DNA from 3 places in the Streptomyces sp. NPDC052114 genome. Region 1 is predicted to be linked to each of the others. Evidence: riboswitches for the same ligand, from Rfam matches in the RefSeq annotation. Region 1 holds a riboswitch; each other region holds the start of a gene.

Region 1 (2,259 bases):
GAGCTCCTCGCTGGTCGCGCCGACGACGAGCTCGCCGTTCTCGCGCGGCACGAGGTAGACGTGGCTGCCCCGCACGACCGCGCGCACGGTACGGCTCAGGAACGGCGCGTACGGCTTCGGCACCGTCAGCCGCAGCACCTGCCCCTTCACGGGGCGCACGGGCGGCAGGACGTCGTCGGGCACGCCCGCGAGGCGCCCGCTGAGGCTGCCCGCCGCGAGCACCGTCGACGGTGCGGTCAGCTCGGTGCCGTCCCCGAGGACGACACCGAGCGCCCGGTCGCGTACGACACGAAGGCGCTCGGCCCAGGCGCGGTGGAGGACCACCCCCGCCCGCTCACAGGCCACCAGAAGCGCCGCAGAGAGCCTGCGCGGGTCGATCTGGTGGTCGCCGTCGACCCGAAGACCGCCCCGCACCCCCGGCGCCAGCATCGGCTCCAGGCGCCGGCACTCGCGGCCGCTGAGCCACTCCGACTCCAGTCCCGACTGGCGTTGCAGGGTGTGCAGTTCGCGCAGATGGGCGCGGTCGTCGGAGTCGAGCGCGACCGCGAGCGTGCCGCACGCGCGGTAGCCGAGGTCGCGCCCGCTCGCCTCGGCCAGCTCGGCGGCGAACTCCGGATAGCGGCGGGCGGACTCCAGGTTGATGCCCAGCAGCGTCTGCTCGCCGTAGTGCAGTTCGGTGACGGCGGCCAGCATGCCCGCCGCGACCTGGGCGGCGCCGCCGCCCGGCTCGGGGTCCACGACCGCGACGGACAGGCCGCGCTGCGCGGCCCGCCAGGCCGTGACCAGGCCGATCACACCGCCCCCGACGACCAGGACGTCAGAGGTGAGCGAGGGCGTACTCGTAGGTGAATGCATGGGCGTCCAGCCCCTCCCTTCGCCGGCATGACCCGGATCAGGTTCGTACGGTCGGAGGCCGTCCCAGCCTCCCTCTCAGCCCGGTGCGTCCGGGCTCCCGCGAGTGCTCTGCACCGGCCACCCTAGCCCGTCGCTTCGCACGGCAGTAGGGGAGCTGTCCGGGTATGGACCATGACTGTGTGTCAGAGATCTCCCCGTCGGCCCCTGAAGCCGCCGCCGTCCGCCGTCCTAGAGTGATCGGGTGAGCGAGCAGCAGATGCAGAGCGAGCAGCAGCGGAAGCGCCCGGAGCGGCACGTCGTGATCGTCGGCGCCGGAATGGCCGGTGTGCAGACCGCCGTGGCCCTGCGCGAGCAGGGATTCACCGGGGCGGTCACCCTCATCGGGGCGGAGCCGCACCAGCCGTACGACAGGCCGCCGCTGTCCAAGGCGGTCCTCCTCGGCAAGGCGGAGGGCTCCGCCTTCGACATCGACTTCGAGGCGCTCGGCATCGAGCTGAGCCTGGGCCGCGAGGTCACGGGCGTGCGCCCCGCCGACCACGAGCTGGACACCGCCGAAGGCCCCGTCGCCTACGACGCCCTGGTCCTTGCGACCGGCGCCGAGCCGATCCGGCTGCCCGGCACCGAGGGCGTCCCCGGGGTGCACCTCCTGCGCACCCTGGACGACGCGGAGCGGCTGCGGCCGGTCCTCGCCGAGCAGCACGACATCGTGGTGGTCGGGGCGGGCTGGATCGGCGCGGAGTTCGCCACGGCCGCGCGCGAGGCGGGCTGTTCCGTCACCGTGGTGGAGGCCGCGGCACGGCCGCTGGCCGGGGCGCTGCCGGAGGAGGTCGCGGCCCCGATGACGGGCTGGTACGCGGACTCCGGAGCCGCCCTGCGCACCCACGCGCGCGTGGCGCACGTCGAACCGGGCGCGGTGGTCCTCTCCGACGGGACCCGGCTGCCCGCCGGCGCCGTCGTCGTCGGCATCGGGGCGCGGCCCGCGACGGCCTGGCTGGCCGGCTCCGGCATCGCGCTCGGCGCGCACGGGGAGGTCGTGGCCGACGACCACCTGCGCGCCTCGGCGCCCGACGTGTACGCGGTCGGCGACTGCTCGTCCTTCCCCTCCGCGCGGTACGGCGAGCGCCTGCTCGTGCACCACTGGGACAACGCCGTCCAGGGGCCGCGCACGCTGGCGGCGAACATCATCGGCGAGACCCCGGCGGCCTACGACCCCGTGCCGTACTTCTGGTCGGAGCAGTTCGGGCGCTTCGTGCAGTACGCGGGGCACCACGCGGCCGCCGACCGGCTGGTGTGGCGCGGCGACCCGGCGGGCATGGCCTGGTCGGTGTGCTGGCTGCGGGACGGCGCCCTGGTGGCGGTCCTCGCGGTGGGCCGCCCGCGGGACCTGGCACAGGGCCGCAAGCT
Region 2 (2,259 bases), on a different contig from region 1:
GTGGTGCGCGAGGCACCAGGCCGCCATGATCGAACCGCCGCGCGAGACGATGCCGGTCTTGCGGCGCGCGGTGAGCGGGACATACGGAAGGCGCACGCCCGCGTGCACCGTCATGTAGTCCACGCCCTGTTCGGCCTGCTCGATGACCGTGTCCTTGTAGATCTCCCAGGTCAGCTCCTCGGCGCGGCCGTCGACCTTCTCCAGGGCCTGGTAGAGGGGAACGGTGCCGATCGGGACGGGGGAGTTGCGCAGGACCCACTCGCGGGTGGTGTGGATGTTGCGGCCGGTGGACAGGTCCATGACCGTGTCGGCGCCCCACTTGGTCGCCCACGTCATCTTGTCCACCTCCTCCTCGATGGAGGAAGTGACGGCGGAATTGCCGATGTTGGCGTTCACCTTCACCAGGAACCTCTTGCCGATGATCATCGGCTCGATCTCCGGGTGGTTCACGTTGGCCGGGATCACGGCGCGCCCCGCGGCGACCTCGGCGCGCACGATCTCGGGGTCCAGGTTCTCGCGGATCCCGATGAACTCCATCTCGGGCGTGATCTCGCCGCGACGGGCGTACGCGAGCTGCGTCACCGCCTGTCCCTGGCGGGCGCGGCGCGGCTGGCGGGGGCGGCCGGGGAAGACCGCGTCGAGGTTCTTGAGCCCGCCGCGCGGCGAGGTGTGCTTGATGCCGTCGTCCTCGGGACGGGGCGGACGGCCCGCATACTCCTCGGTGTCGCCGCGGGCGATGATCCAGTTCTCCCGCAGCGGCGGCAGACCGCGGCGGACGTCGGTCTCGGCCGACGGGTCGGTGTACGGACCGGAAGTGTCGTACAGGGTCACGGCCTTGCCGTTGGTGAGGTGCACCTGGCGGACCGGCACGCGCAGGTCGGGGCGCGAGCCCTCGACGTACGCCTTGTGCCAGCCGATGGACTTCCCGGCCTCGTCGCTCTCGTGCTGCGTCGAGGCAGGCGTGCGTGCGTCCGATGTGGTCATGAGACCTACTCCCTACGCCGGCATTACCCGGTAACAGGTTCGGCGGTCGACGCAGCGGATCCCGTACGGTCCGCACCACCACTGGTGCCTTTCGTACGGAGGTCAGCGCCCTCTCAGCCCGGTGCTCCGAGCTCCCGCGATTGCAAAGGTGCCTCCACGCTAGCGTCATGTCGGGCGCGCTGAACAGAGGGCCCCCTCCGTTCTTGCGATGATCGGTCAGTGACCACCACACCGCCGCCGTCCCCGCCGCCGTCGCAACCGCCCGTCCCGGGACCGCCTCCGGAGGGTCCGGGCCAGCCTCCCGGGCAGGGGCGTTCCCCTGGACAGTCCCCCGGACATGGGCACGGAGGGCACTCCCACAGTCACAGTCACGGCCCGGCCGCGCCGGTCTCCCAGCATCTGCGCAAGGTCATCGCCGCGGTGCTGATTCCTTTCGCCACCGCGGTCGTCGTGGGGCTCGTGGTGCTCTGGCCGGGCGGTGCGCCGTCGCACGAGCGGACCGGCGTCGGCTTCGACCGGCAGATGCAGTCGGCCAAGGTCACGAAGGTGCTGGAGCTGCCCTGCAAGGAACTCAGCCCCTCGCAGCCCACGCCGAACGGCGACACGTCCACCGCCGAGGGCCAGTCCGCGCAGTCCAACGCCCAGGGCATCTGCAAGAAGGCGACGATCGAGGTGACCAGCGGCAAGGACAAGGGCCGCACCTTCATCGAGATCATCCAGCCGGATTCGCCCCGGCAACTCGGCACGGGCCAGGAGGTGGTGGTCGCCTACGAACCCAAGGCACCCGAGGGGCTCCAGTACTCGGTCACCGATGTGAACCGCAAGATCCCGATGGCCCTGCTCGCCGGCATCTTCGCGCTCGCCGTCGTCGTGGTGGGACGGATGCGCGGTGTGATGGCCCTGGTCGCGCTCGCCATCAGCTTCATGGTGCTGACCCTCTTCATCCTGCCGGCGATCCTGCAGGGCTCGAACCCGCTGGTCGTCGCGGTGATCGGGGCGAGCGCCATCATGCTGATCGCGCTCTATCTCTGTCACGGCCTCACGGCCCGCACCTCCGTCGCGGTACTCGGCACGCTGATCTCCCTGCTGCTCATCGGCCTCCTCGGCTCGCTCTTCATCGGCTGGGCGGCGCTGACCGGCAACACGGACGACAACACCGGCCTCATCCATGGCCTGTACCCGTCCATCGACATGAGCGGCCTGCTGCTCGCGGGCGTCATCATCGGCTCGCTCGGCGTGCTCGACGACGTGACCGTCACGCAGACCTCCGCGGTC
Region 3 (2,259 bases), on a different contig from region 1:
GAACTGTCCGTTCTGTGCCACGGGACAGGCCGGGCTCGACCGGAATCTCTCGACCGGCGAGATCGTGCACCAGATCGTGGACGGCATGCGGGCGCTGCGGGACGGCGAGATCCCCGGCGGGCCCGCGCGGCTCTCCAACATCGTCTTCATGGGGATGGGCGAGCCGCTCGCCAACTACAAGCGCGTCGTCGGCGCCATCCGCGCGCTGACCGACCCCGAGCCGGATGGTCTCGGCCTCTCGCAGCGCGGCATCACGGTCTCGACGGTCGGGCTCGTCCCGGCGATCCACCGGTTCGCCGACGAGGGCTTCAAGTGCCGCCTCGCCATCTCGCTGCACGCCCCGGACGACGAGCTGCGCGACACCCTCGTGCCGGTCAACACGCGCTGGAAGGTGCGCGAGGTGCTCGACGCGGGCTGGGAGTACGCCGCGAAGTCGGGGCGCCGCCTCTCCATCGAGTACGCGCTGATCAGGGACATCAACGACCAGGCGTGGCGCGGTGACCGGCTCGGCCGGCTCCTCAAGGGCAAGCCCGTGCACGTGAACCTCATACCGCTGAACCCGACGCCGGGCTCCAAGTGGACGGCCTCGCGGCCGGAGGACGAGAAGGCGTTCGTGGAGGCCATCGCCGCCCATGGCGTGCCGGTCACGATCCGGGACACCCGGGGCCAGGAGATCGACGGAGCGTGCGGCCAGCTCGCCGCGGCCGAGAGGTAGTCTGGCGGGCGTACGGCTCGTACACACATCTGCATATTCCGACAGGGGAGCGCCACAGCGCTGAGAGTGCGGCACCTTGGACAGGTGGGCCGCAGACCCTCTGAACCTCGCCCGGGTCATTCCGGGTAGGAAGTTCGGTCATCACTCAAGCTGTTGCGCCCTGCCCGCAGGCCGTCCGGCCGGCGGGCAGGGCCGCGTCTTCTCCTGGTCACCCAGGAGGAAAGTCAGTGAGCACCACCAAGAAGGTCACGTCCGCCGCGGTCGCGGTGGGCCTCGGGCTCGTCGCGCTCTCCGCGTGCGGCGGGTCCGGGGAGAGCGACGCCAAGAGCGTCACGCTCGTCAGCCACGACTCCTTCAACGTCTCCAAGGACGTACTGAAGGACTTCGAGAAGCGGTCGGGCTACAAGGTCAAGGTCCTCAAGGACGGTGACGCGGGCGCCGCCGTGAACAAGGCGATCCTGTCCAAGGACAACCCGCAGGGCGACGTCTTCTTCGGCGTCGACAACACCCTGCTCTCGCGCGCGCTCGACAACGGGCTCTTCCAGTCGTACGAGGCCAAGGGCTCGGACAAGATCGGGGCGCAGTACCGGGTCGACCAGGACAAGCACCGGGTCACGCCCGTCGACAGCGGTGACATCTGCGTCAACTACGACAAGAAGTACTTCGCCGACAAGAAGCTCGCGCCGCCGAAGTCCTTCGACGACCTGGCCGAGCCGCGGTACAAGAACCTGCTCGTGACCGAGAACGCCTCGACCTCGTCGCCCGGCCTCGGCTTCCTGCTCGGCACCGCCGCCCAGTACGGCGACAAGGGCTGGCAGGACTACTGGACGAAGCTCAAGGCCAACGGCGTCAAGGTCGTCGACGGCTGGGAGCAGGCCTACAACGAGGAGTTCTCCGGCTCCGCCGGCGGCAAGAAGGCCAAGGGCGACCGCCCGCTCGTCGTCTCCTACGCCTCCTCGCCGCCCGTCGAAGTCCTCTACGCCGAGCCGCAGCCCAAGGAGGCGCCCACCGGCGTCGCCACCGGCACCTGCTTCCGTCAGGTCGAGTACGCGGGGCTGCTCAGCAACGCCAAGAACACCAAGGGCGGCAAGGCGCTCCTCGACTTCCTCGCGGGCAAGGAGTTCCAGGAGGACATGCCGCTGAACATGTTCGTGAACCCCGTGCGCGAGGGCACCGAGCTGCCCGAGCTGTTCACGAAGCACGGTGTGACGGTCGACGAGCCCGAGACCCTGGACCCGAAGAAGATCGCGGACAACCGCGAGGCGTGGATCAAGTCGTGGACCTCGCTCGTACTGAAGTGACGGAAGTGAAAGTGCGCCCCGTGCAGGGGCGCTCCCGCGGGAGCGCGGCGCGGCTCGGTCTGATGGCCGCGCCCGTCGCGTTCTTCGCGCTCTTCTTCGCCTACCCCGTCACGGCGATCGTCGCGCGCGGGCTGCACGTCGACGGCGTCTGGCGCTTCGGGCGGATCACCGAGGTGCTCGGGCAGTCCGACATCCGGTCCGTGCTGTGGTTCACCACCTGGCAGGCGCTCGCCTCGACCGGTC

Evidence for each region. Region 1 has a riboswitch for thiamine pyrophosphate ahead of thiO (glycine oxidase ThiO). Riboswitches for the same ligand answer to the same signal wherever they lie in the genome.
Region 2: linked by a shared signal. The riboswitch ahead of thiC (phosphomethylpyrimidine synthase ThiC) and the one ahead of thiO (glycine oxidase ThiO) in region 1 are both predicted to bind thiamine pyrophosphate.
Region 3: linked by a shared signal. The riboswitch ahead of AB0L89_RS07400 (thiamine ABC transporter substrate-binding protein) and the one ahead of thiO (glycine oxidase ThiO) in region 1 are both predicted to bind thiamine pyrophosphate.

What each region holds. Positions count from the first base shown of each region.
Region 1 covers NZ_JBFAWC010000011.1:57,880-60,138, forward strand. The annotation lists gene thiO (glycine oxidase ThiO) at 1-855, opposite strand, end outside; TPP riboswitch at 853-966, opposite strand; gene AB0L89_RS24360 (FAD-dependent oxidoreductase) at 1,112-2,259, shown strand, end outside.
Region 2 covers NZ_JBFAWC010000007.1:201,272-203,530, reverse strand. The annotation lists gene thiC (phosphomethylpyrimidine synthase ThiC) at 1-984, opposite strand, end outside; TPP riboswitch at 977-1,132, opposite strand; gene AB0L89_RS17680 (YibE/F family protein) at 1,204-2,259, shown strand, end outside.
Region 3 covers NZ_JBFAWC010000003.1:109,521-111,779, reverse strand. The annotation lists gene rlmN (23S rRNA (adenine(2503)-C(2))-methyltransferase RlmN) at 1-715, shown strand, start outside; TPP riboswitch at 749-865, shown strand; gene AB0L89_RS07400 (thiamine ABC transporter substrate-binding protein) at 943-2,016, shown strand; gene AB0L89_RS07395 (iron ABC transporter permease) at 2,079-2,259, shown strand, end outside.